2 regions of the Stutzerimonas sp. R40042 genome follow, and region 1 is predicted to be linked to the other one. Evidence: predicted binding sites of a transcription regulator. Region 1 holds the regulator's gene; the other holds the start of a gene.
The links. Region 1 encodes sigma-54, which starts transcription at its own class of promoters, with help from an activator protein. Its sites were predicted from a motif close to ANTGGCATNNANNTTGCTNT; they were not measured.

Region 1 (4,208 bases):
CTGACCGCAGACAAGCTCGAGCACATCAAGGCGAGCGACATCAGCCTGCTGACCAAGCCGGATCTGCTGTCCTATCGCGGCACCGAACTGCCGTGGCACGTGCGTAGTGAGCGCGGCGAAGTATCGGCCGAAGGCGACGAAGTGCTGCTGATCGATCAGGTCAAGGTCGAGCGCACCGATGCCAAGGGCCGCCCGACGATCCTTACCACCAGCCGCCTGACGGTGTGGCCGGAGAAGGATTATGCCGAGACAAAGCAAGCCGTTAGAATCGAGGCCGCCAATGGCGTGACCACTGCAACCGGCATGAAAGCGTACATGGATGACGGCAGGATGCTCCTGCTGTCCAACGTAAGAGGCCAGCATGAGCTGCGTTAAGACTCTCCCCCTCCTGCTCGGTTTGAGCGCATTCTGGCTTGGCGCCAGCGCGTGGGCGCTTCCCGAGGACCGTGAACAGCCAATCCGCGTTCAAGCCGACACCGCCGAGCTGGACGACCGACAGGGCGTGGCGGTCTACCGCGGCGACGTGGTCATCACCCAGGGCACGATGAAGATCACCGGCGACACGGTGACCATCACTCAGGACGAGAACGGCGACGTCGAAGTCTTCACCTCCATCGGCAAACCGGCCTACTACGAGCAGAAGCCTGCAGCGGACAAGGAGATCGTCAAAGCCTACGGCCTGACCATCCAGTACTTCGCCGCCAACGAGCGGATCGTGCTCATCGATCAGGCCAAGGTTGTTCAGGAAGGCAACACCTTCGAAGGCGAGAAGATCGTCTATGACACCCGTCGCCAGATCGTCAATGCTGGCCGCGCCACCAATGCCGATGTGACCACGCCGCGCCCACGTGTGGACATGGTCATCCAGCCGCGCAAGAACGCGCAGGCAGCGGAGCAGGCGGAGTAATGGCCGTCCTCAAAGCCCAGCATCTGGCCAAGAGCTACAAGAGCCGCCAGGTCGTCCGTGATGTCAGCCTGTCCATCGAAAGTGGGCAGATCGTCGGCCTGCTCGGCCCCAACGGGGCTGGCAAGACCACCTGTTTCTACATGATCGTCGGCCTGGTGAATGCCGACCAGGGTCGAGTACTGATCGATCAGAACGACGTGACCCATCTGCCGATGCACGGTCGCGCGCGCGCCGGGATCGGCTATCTGCCGCAGGAGGCCTCGATCTTCCGCAAGCTCTCGGTCGCCGACAACATCATGGCGATTCTCGAGACCCGCAAGGATCTGGACCGTAGCGGCCGCCAGCAGGCGCTGGAAGGCCTGCTGCAGGAGTTCCACATCAACCATATCCGCAACAGCCTCGGCATGAGCCTGTCCGGCGGCGAGCGTCGCCGCGTGGAGATCGCCCGTGCGCTGGCTACTGCGCCCAAATTCATCCTCCTCGACGAACCCTTCGCTGGCGTCGATCCGATATCGGTGGGCGACATCAAACAGATCATCCACCACCTCAAGGCCAAGGGCATTGGCGTACTGATCACCGACCACAATGTCCGTGAGACCCTGGACATCTGCGAAACCGCCTACATCGTCAACGATGGCCAGCTGATCGCCGAGGGCGACGCCCAAACAATCCTGAGCAACCAACTGGTCAAGGAAGTCTATCTGGGCCACGAATTCCGTCTGTAGAGCCGTTTTTTTTTGCGCAGCTCGGCAAATCGGCCCTAGGCAAAGGCTTCCTCGGCAGGCATATAATTTGCTTTCTGTTGGCGCCTGGCGCGCCACATGTCGGAACGGGCGCGGTTGCGCCGGCATAAAAGGTTTGAAGTCCTCTGCCATGAAACCATCGCTAGTCCTGAAGATGGGCCAGCAGCTGACGATGACACCGCAGCTGCAACAGGCCATACGCCTCCTCCAGCTATCCACCCTCGATCTGCAACAGGAGATCCAGGAAGCGCTGGATTCCAACCCTATGCTCGAGCGCGAGGAAGACGGCGACGACTTCGACAGCTCCGACCCGATGGCCGAAGCTGCCGACCGCCCAGGTGAGGCCACCAGCGAGAAAAGCGCCACACAGGACAGCACCTACGACGAGCCATCGCACGGCAGCGAGAGCCTCGACGACGCTGACTGGGGTGAACGCATTCCCAGCGAGCTGCCGGTCGACACCGCCTGGGAGGACATCTACCAGACCAGCGCCAGCAGCCTGCCCAGCAACGATGATGACGAGTGGGACTTCACCAGCCGCACGTCGTCTGGCGTCAGCCTGCAGAGCCACCTGCTCTGGCAACTCAATCTCGCGCCGATGAGCGATACCGATCGACTGATCGCCACCACGCTGATCGACTGCATCAACGATCAGGGTTATCTCGAAGAATCGCTCGAGGAAATCACTGACTCGTTCGACCCAGAATTGGAGATCGAACTCGACGAAGTCGAAGTCGTGCTGCACCGCATTCAGCAGTTCGAACCCGCCGGGATCGGCGCGCGCGATCTGCGCGAATGCCTGCTGCTGCAACTGCGTCAGCTGCCCGAGCGCACCCCCTGGTTGAGCGAAGCGCAGCGTTTGGCCAGCGATTACCTGGATGTCCTCGGCAGCCGCGACTACAACCTGCTGATGCGCCGGATGAAGCTCAAGGAGGACGAGCTACGCCAGGTGATCGAGCTGATCCAGACGCTCAACCCGCGCCCTGGTTCTCAGATCGAAGCGAGCGAGCCGGAATACGTGGTGCCTGACGTGATCGTCCGCAAGCACAACGACCGTTGGCTGGTAGAGCTGAACCAGGACGCCATGCCACGCCTGCGCGTCAATGCGCAGTACGCCAGCTTCGTCAAACGTGCCGACTCCAGTGCCGACAACACCTTCATGCGCAACCAGCTGCAGGAAGCACGCTGGTTCATCAAGAGCCTGCTCAGCCGCAATGAAACGCTGATGAAGGTCGCCACGCAGATCGTCGAGCACCAGCGTGCATTTCTCGAGCATGGTGACGAGGCCATGAAACCGCTGGTGCTGCACGACATCGCCGAAGCGGTGGGCATGCACGAGTCGACCATTTCGCGCGTGACGACCCAGAAATACATGCACACTCCGCGCGGCATCTACGAACTCAAGTACTTCTTCTCCAGCCACGTCAGCACGGCCGAAGGCGGGGAATGCTCGTCCACCGCGATCCGCGCGATCATCAAGAAGCTGGTTGCGGCGGAAAACCAGAAAAAGCCGTTGAGCGACAGCAAGATCGCTGGTTTACTGGAAGCGCAGGGCATTCAGGTAGCCCGCCGCACAGTCGCCAAATACCGGGAGTCGCTCGGTATCGCGCCATCCAGCGAGCGCAAACGATTACTGTGATCGGCCAAGGCCGAAACGTCCCGGCGGCAGGGCTTCGGACCTGCTCTTCGCACAAGGCAAAGGAGATAGCAGTATGCAAGTCAATATCAGCGGTGTTCATCTGGAAGTAACCAATGCCCTGCGTGACTACATCGAGGAGAAGTTCGATCGGCTTGCCCGTCATTTCGACCGCATCATCAGCGTCCAGGTGATCCTGCAGGTCGAGAAGCTCAAGCAGAAAGCCGAAGCGACGCTGCATGTCGCTGGCCGCGAAGTGGTCGCCAACTCGGAACACGAAGACATGTATGCTGCCGTCGACCTGCTGGTCGACAAGCTCGATCGCCAGCTGATCAAGCACAAGGAAAAGCAGCTCGACCATACCCAGGGCGCCATCTCCCGCTGACTCCCAGACATGATCCGACTCGAAAACATCCTGACCCCCGGACGTTCCCTGGTGAACGTCCCGGGCGGTAGCAAGAAACGCGTCCTGGAACAGATCGCCAAGGTCATCGCCCAGGACCTCACAGACCTCGACTCCCAGACCATATTCGAAAGCCTGATTGCCCGCGAGAAGCTGGGATCGACCGGATTTGGCAACGGCATCGCCATCCCTCACTGCCGCATGGTCGGCTGTAACGCCCCGCTGAGCGCCGTGCTGCGCCTCGAAACGCCGGTGGACTTCGACGCCATCGACGGCGCGCCGGTAGACCTGCTGTTCGTCTTGCTGGTACCGGAAGCGGCCACCGACGAGCACCTCGAGCTGCTGCGCCAGATCGCCAGCATGCTTGACCGTGAAGAGGTGCGCCAGCGACTGCGCCAGGCGCCCACCAATGAGAGCCTCTATCAGGTCGTCGTCGACGTCCAGAATGGCGCCTAGCGGAGTGGGGGCCAGATGCGGCTGATCATCGTCAGTGGCCGTTCGGGCTCGGGCAAGAGCACC
Region 2 (4,208 bases), 810 kb from region 1:
GAGGCACTGCCGAATCGCCCCATCCACCTCGCCGACGGCACGCCAGTCACCGCTAGCCAGGGCAGCGGTGAGCTGGGCATGCAGCGCCTGCAGGCGCTGCGCATCACTTGCGTGCGGCACTGATGCCCTCCCAGCCTTCGCGCAGGACGCCCACCAGCTTCACCACTTCGTCCAGCCCATCGAGCGACAACGTCACGCTGACGTCCGAAAGGCGGTAGATGCAGTACTCGTACAGCCTGGCCAGGCTTTGCACGACCTCACCGCCGCCCTCCTCGTCCAGCGCACCGTTGAGGCCGTTGAGGATGTTCATGCATTTTTCCAGCGAGGCGCCTTTCTGCTGATAACGCTTGTGCTCGATATGCCCACGGGCGCGCGCCAGCTCGTCGAGCAGGCCGTCCATCAGCACCAGCACCAGTTCGTAGGGCGAAGCGGAAGCGGCGCGCGCTTCCAGGTCCACCGAGCGATAGCTGTCGTAACTGTCGTTGGGGAGGTAGGTCATCAGAACATTCCGGAGGTCTGCTCCATGCTCTGCATGGTCTGCATCATGGAGGTGAACTGCTTCAGATAGCGGGAGTAGTAGGTGTCGTAGCGCTGCTGCAGGTTCTCGAACTGCTCGTCGATGCGCCGCAGGTTCAGGTCCAGCGTGTCCATGCGGTTCTTCAGCATGCCGTTGGTGCTGCTGGTGTAGCTGGCGACCGTCTTGTCGATGCTGTCGAGCAGGTTGTCCTTGCCGGTGAACAGCGCCTCGAAGGCGGCCGGATCCTTCGCCACCGCCGCCTCGAAGCGGCTGGCGTCGATGGTCAGCTTGCCGTTGCGGTCGGCGCTGATGCCGAAATCGATCAGGCTGCTGCCGCCGAAATCGGTGCGCAGCAAGCCGTTGAGGCGACTCTCGATGGAACGGATGCTGGAATCACCAGCCAATGCACCACGGGCGCTGCTGTCGCTGCCGCTGGCAGTCAGCGAATCGAAGCTGGTCATCAGCGCGTTGAACGCATCGATGAAACTCTGTGCCTTGCCCTTGGTGGCACTCTGGTCCTGGCCGACAGTCAGCGTAAGCGCCGAGTCGCTGGCGGTGTGTACCTTGTTCACGGAGAGGCTGACGCCGTCGATGACGTTGTCGAAGCTGTTGCTCGAGCTGGTCAGCAGGATGCCACCGCTGCCGAACGAGCCGCCCATGCGGATCTGTGCATCGGCCGCCGTGGACAGCGTGGTGGTCGTGGCCGTGGTGCCCGCGAGCGACACCGCGAAGGCATTGGCGGCGCCACTTTCGGCACTGGTCATCACCAGGCTGACTTCGCCATTGCTGCGCACGAGCGTTGCCTGTACGCCGAGATCCGCGGCATTGATCGCCTTGGCTGCATCGTCGAGCGTGGCGTAATCGGCCAGCGCAAAATCCTGCCCTTCGAGGGTCAGGGTTCCGCTCAGGCTGCCGTCGACCAGCCCCTGCACGGCGACCTGCTGCTTGCTGGCCAGCTGTTCGACATAGAACTGGTAGCTGCCGGGCTGGGCCTGGGTGCCAACCGTCGCACTGGCATAGCCGTCCTGGCTGAACGAGGCACTGTTGACCAGCATCGTGGCGTTGCCGGTCTTCAGGCCGGACATGGCTGACTTGAACGTGGTCAGGGATGTACGCAACTTGCTCAGCGCGTCACGCTGGGTCTTGTAGTTGCTTTCATTGCGATTGAGCCGGTCCAGCGAAGACTGAACTTCGTAGGTCGCCAGCTGCGTCGCCATCTGCTTTACGTAATCTGAATCTATCGCCATTGCCGATCCCCTTCCTGTGCTCTCTAGAGCAAGTTGAGTGCCAATACACAAATCGTTGATTTAAAAGCACTTTTGCGCGATTGGCGCAGAAGAAGCACTTCCGCTCGACGGCCGCGACAGGAAACGGGGAAATGCCGCTTCCGCCTCGCCCGGACGGCGAAACCTCTCAGAACAAAGGCGACGAAGAAGGGGGGGCGACTTAAGCCGGCCGGCGAAACAACACGCAGCCCAGGACTGGAGCGAGCTGCTCAGGCTGCGGAGATCGAGTAACGGGACGGTCGTGGTCGTGCCGGGGGGGCCGGACGCGATGGCAGAGTCAGTACGGCTGCGGCTGGTACAGCCGCGCATCGTGGCTGCCGGCCAGCAGCTGGCCGAGGATTTCGTGGTGCATGGCGAGCAGTTTGCCGTTGCGCTCGTTGATCTGCTGGCACTGGCTGGCCAGCGCGCCGAGCTTTTGCCAGAGCGTGCGCAGGCGCGTCGCCTGATCGTCGGGATAGCAGCCGAGCAGCCGCTGCATGCCTTCGGCATCGGCCTGCAGACGGAAGGCGCCGAGCACCTTGGCCCGGCGCTGGGCGCGCAGGGCGAGGGTTTCGACGCGCGTGGTGATCTGCAGATTGAGGCGATCGATTTCCGGGCTGTCGCGCTCGAGCAGGAACGCGTAGAGCGCCTGCATCAGGTCGCGCAGGGCCAGGTAGTCATCGCCATCCTGCTGCAGGTCGTCAGCGACGACCGCGAGCAGCTTGTCACGCTGGTTCACGCATCGCTTCCGCGGTGATAGGCGAGCATGCTGCCGGCCAGCGCGGCGGAATCGGTGGAGATCTCGCCGCGCTGCAGCGCCTGCTTGATCGCCGCAACGCGGTCCAGGTCGATGTCCGGCATGGCGCGCAGGGCGTCGTGCATCTGCTCCAGCGGCAGGCTTTCCGGCTGGCGCACGGCGGCTTCCGGCGTCGGGCGCGCGGTGGGCTGGCGGGTGGAGCTGGCCTCGGTGGCCGGTGTCAGGGCGGGCTTGAAGTGCCGGCTGATTTCCATGATTTCTTTCCAACTCGGTGGTTACAGCCAAACAGGCGACCGCTCGGGCACGAAACTTAAATGCCTGTTCACAGCCCGGGCGCGGCTAGTCTACCGACCGCCGCGAGCCGCCTCCACGCCCGCCGCGGCAGGCCGATGGAAGGCGCTCAATGGCTGGCACGCCAGTGGGCCTGGGCGGCCAGCCCGTCCTGGATCTTCTGCTCCTGCTGGGCGAGCAGCTGCTGCCATTGCTGCAGCTTGCCCTCGATCACATGCTCGACCACCTTCTCGCTGCGCATGGCCTGCAGGAGCTCGCGCTGGATGCGCTCCAGCGCCTGCTCGGCCACCGCCAGCTCGCAACGCTGCAGCTCCACCATCTTGTACAGGGTGGCCTTGTAGCGCTGCTGGTTGTCGCGCTGCAGCGGTGTGCTCATCGGCACGGAAAACCCACACAGGCGGCTCAGGCCGGTGATGTTGTTGCGGTAGCGCTGGCAGAGGTTCTGCTGGTACTGCACGCGGCCGAGCATCTGCCGCACCCGGTGGCTGCGCAGGCTGGCCAGGCGGCCGAGGGTCTCGATCTGCTGTTTCATCGCGGTTTCCCGAGGATGTTCTGCAAGGTGGCGACGCTGGTTTCCAGCTCGGCGGCTTCGCCGACGTCCTGGCGCAGAAAGCGTTCGATGGTCGGCGCCAGCTGCACCGCGCGATCGGTCTTGATGTCCGCGCCGGGCGTGTAGCCGCCAAGCGGGATCAGCTCCTTGATCTTCTCGAAGGTGCTGTAGCACTCCTTGAGCTGGCGTGCCGCGCCCAGGTGCGCCGGCTGGCCGACCTGGCTCATGCAGCGGCTGACCGAGGCGCAGACGTCGATGGCCGGGTAATGTCCGGCTTCGGCCAGGCGTCGCGAGAGCACGATGTGGCCGTCGAGAATCGCCCGCGCGCAGTCGACGATGGGGTCCTGCTGGTCATCGCCTTCGGCCAGAACCGTATAGATGGCGCTCAGGCTGCCATTGTCGCTGGCGCCATTGCCGGCGCTTTCCACCAGCTCCGGCAGCATGCCGAACACCGACGGCGGATAACCCTTGGTCGCCGGTGGCTCGCCGAGGGCCAGAGCGATCTCGCGCTGGGCCATGGCGTAGCGAGTCAGCGAATCCACCAGCAGCAGCACGTCATGGCCCTGGTCGCGGAAATAGGCGGCGATGCTGTGGCAGAGCTCGGTGGCCTTGAGGCGCATCAGCGGCGATTCGTTGGCCGGTGCGACCACCACCACGGCCTTCTTCAGGCCCTCTTCGCCCAGCGAATGCAGAATGAATTCCTGCACCTCACGGCCACGCTCGCCGATCAGCCCGACCACCACCACATCGGCCTTGGTCTGCCGGGTGATCATGCCGAGCAGCACGCTCTTGCCCACGCCGGAGCCGGCGAACAGGCCGACGCGCTGG

Region 2: a site for sigma-54 is predicted at 1,790-1,809, ahead of fliD (flagellar filament capping protein FliD). Genes of this name have one in related genera too.

The regions. Positions count from the first base shown of each region.
Region 1 covers NZ_CP113258.1:1,059,200-1,063,407, reverse strand. The annotation lists gene lptC (LPS export ABC transporter periplasmic protein LptC) at 1-375, shown strand, start outside; gene lptA (lipopolysaccharide transport periplasmic protein LptA) at 362-907, shown strand; gene lptB (LPS export ABC transporter ATP-binding protein) at 907-1,632, shown strand; gene OUY36_RS04925 (RNA polymerase factor sigma-54) at 1,781-3,289, shown strand; gene hpf (ribosome hibernation-promoting factor, HPF/YfiA family) at 3,363-3,671, shown strand; gene ptsN (PTS IIA-like nitrogen regulatory protein PtsN) at 3,681-4,145, shown strand; gene rapZ (RNase adapter RapZ) at 4,161-4,208, shown strand, end outside.
Region 2 covers NZ_CP113258.1:251,396-255,603, reverse strand. The annotation lists gene OUY36_RS01130 (hypothetical protein) at 1-120, opposite strand, end outside; gene fliS (flagellar export chaperone FliS) at 104-499, opposite strand; gene fliD (flagellar filament capping protein FliD) at 499-1,764, opposite strand; gene flgN (flagellar protein FlgN) at 2,081-2,521, opposite strand; gene flgM (flagellar biosynthesis anti-sigma factor FlgM) at 2,518-2,793, opposite strand; gene OUY36_RS01105 (flagellar FliJ family protein) at 2,940-3,362, opposite strand; gene fliI (flagellar protein export ATPase FliI) at 3,359-4,208, opposite strand, start outside.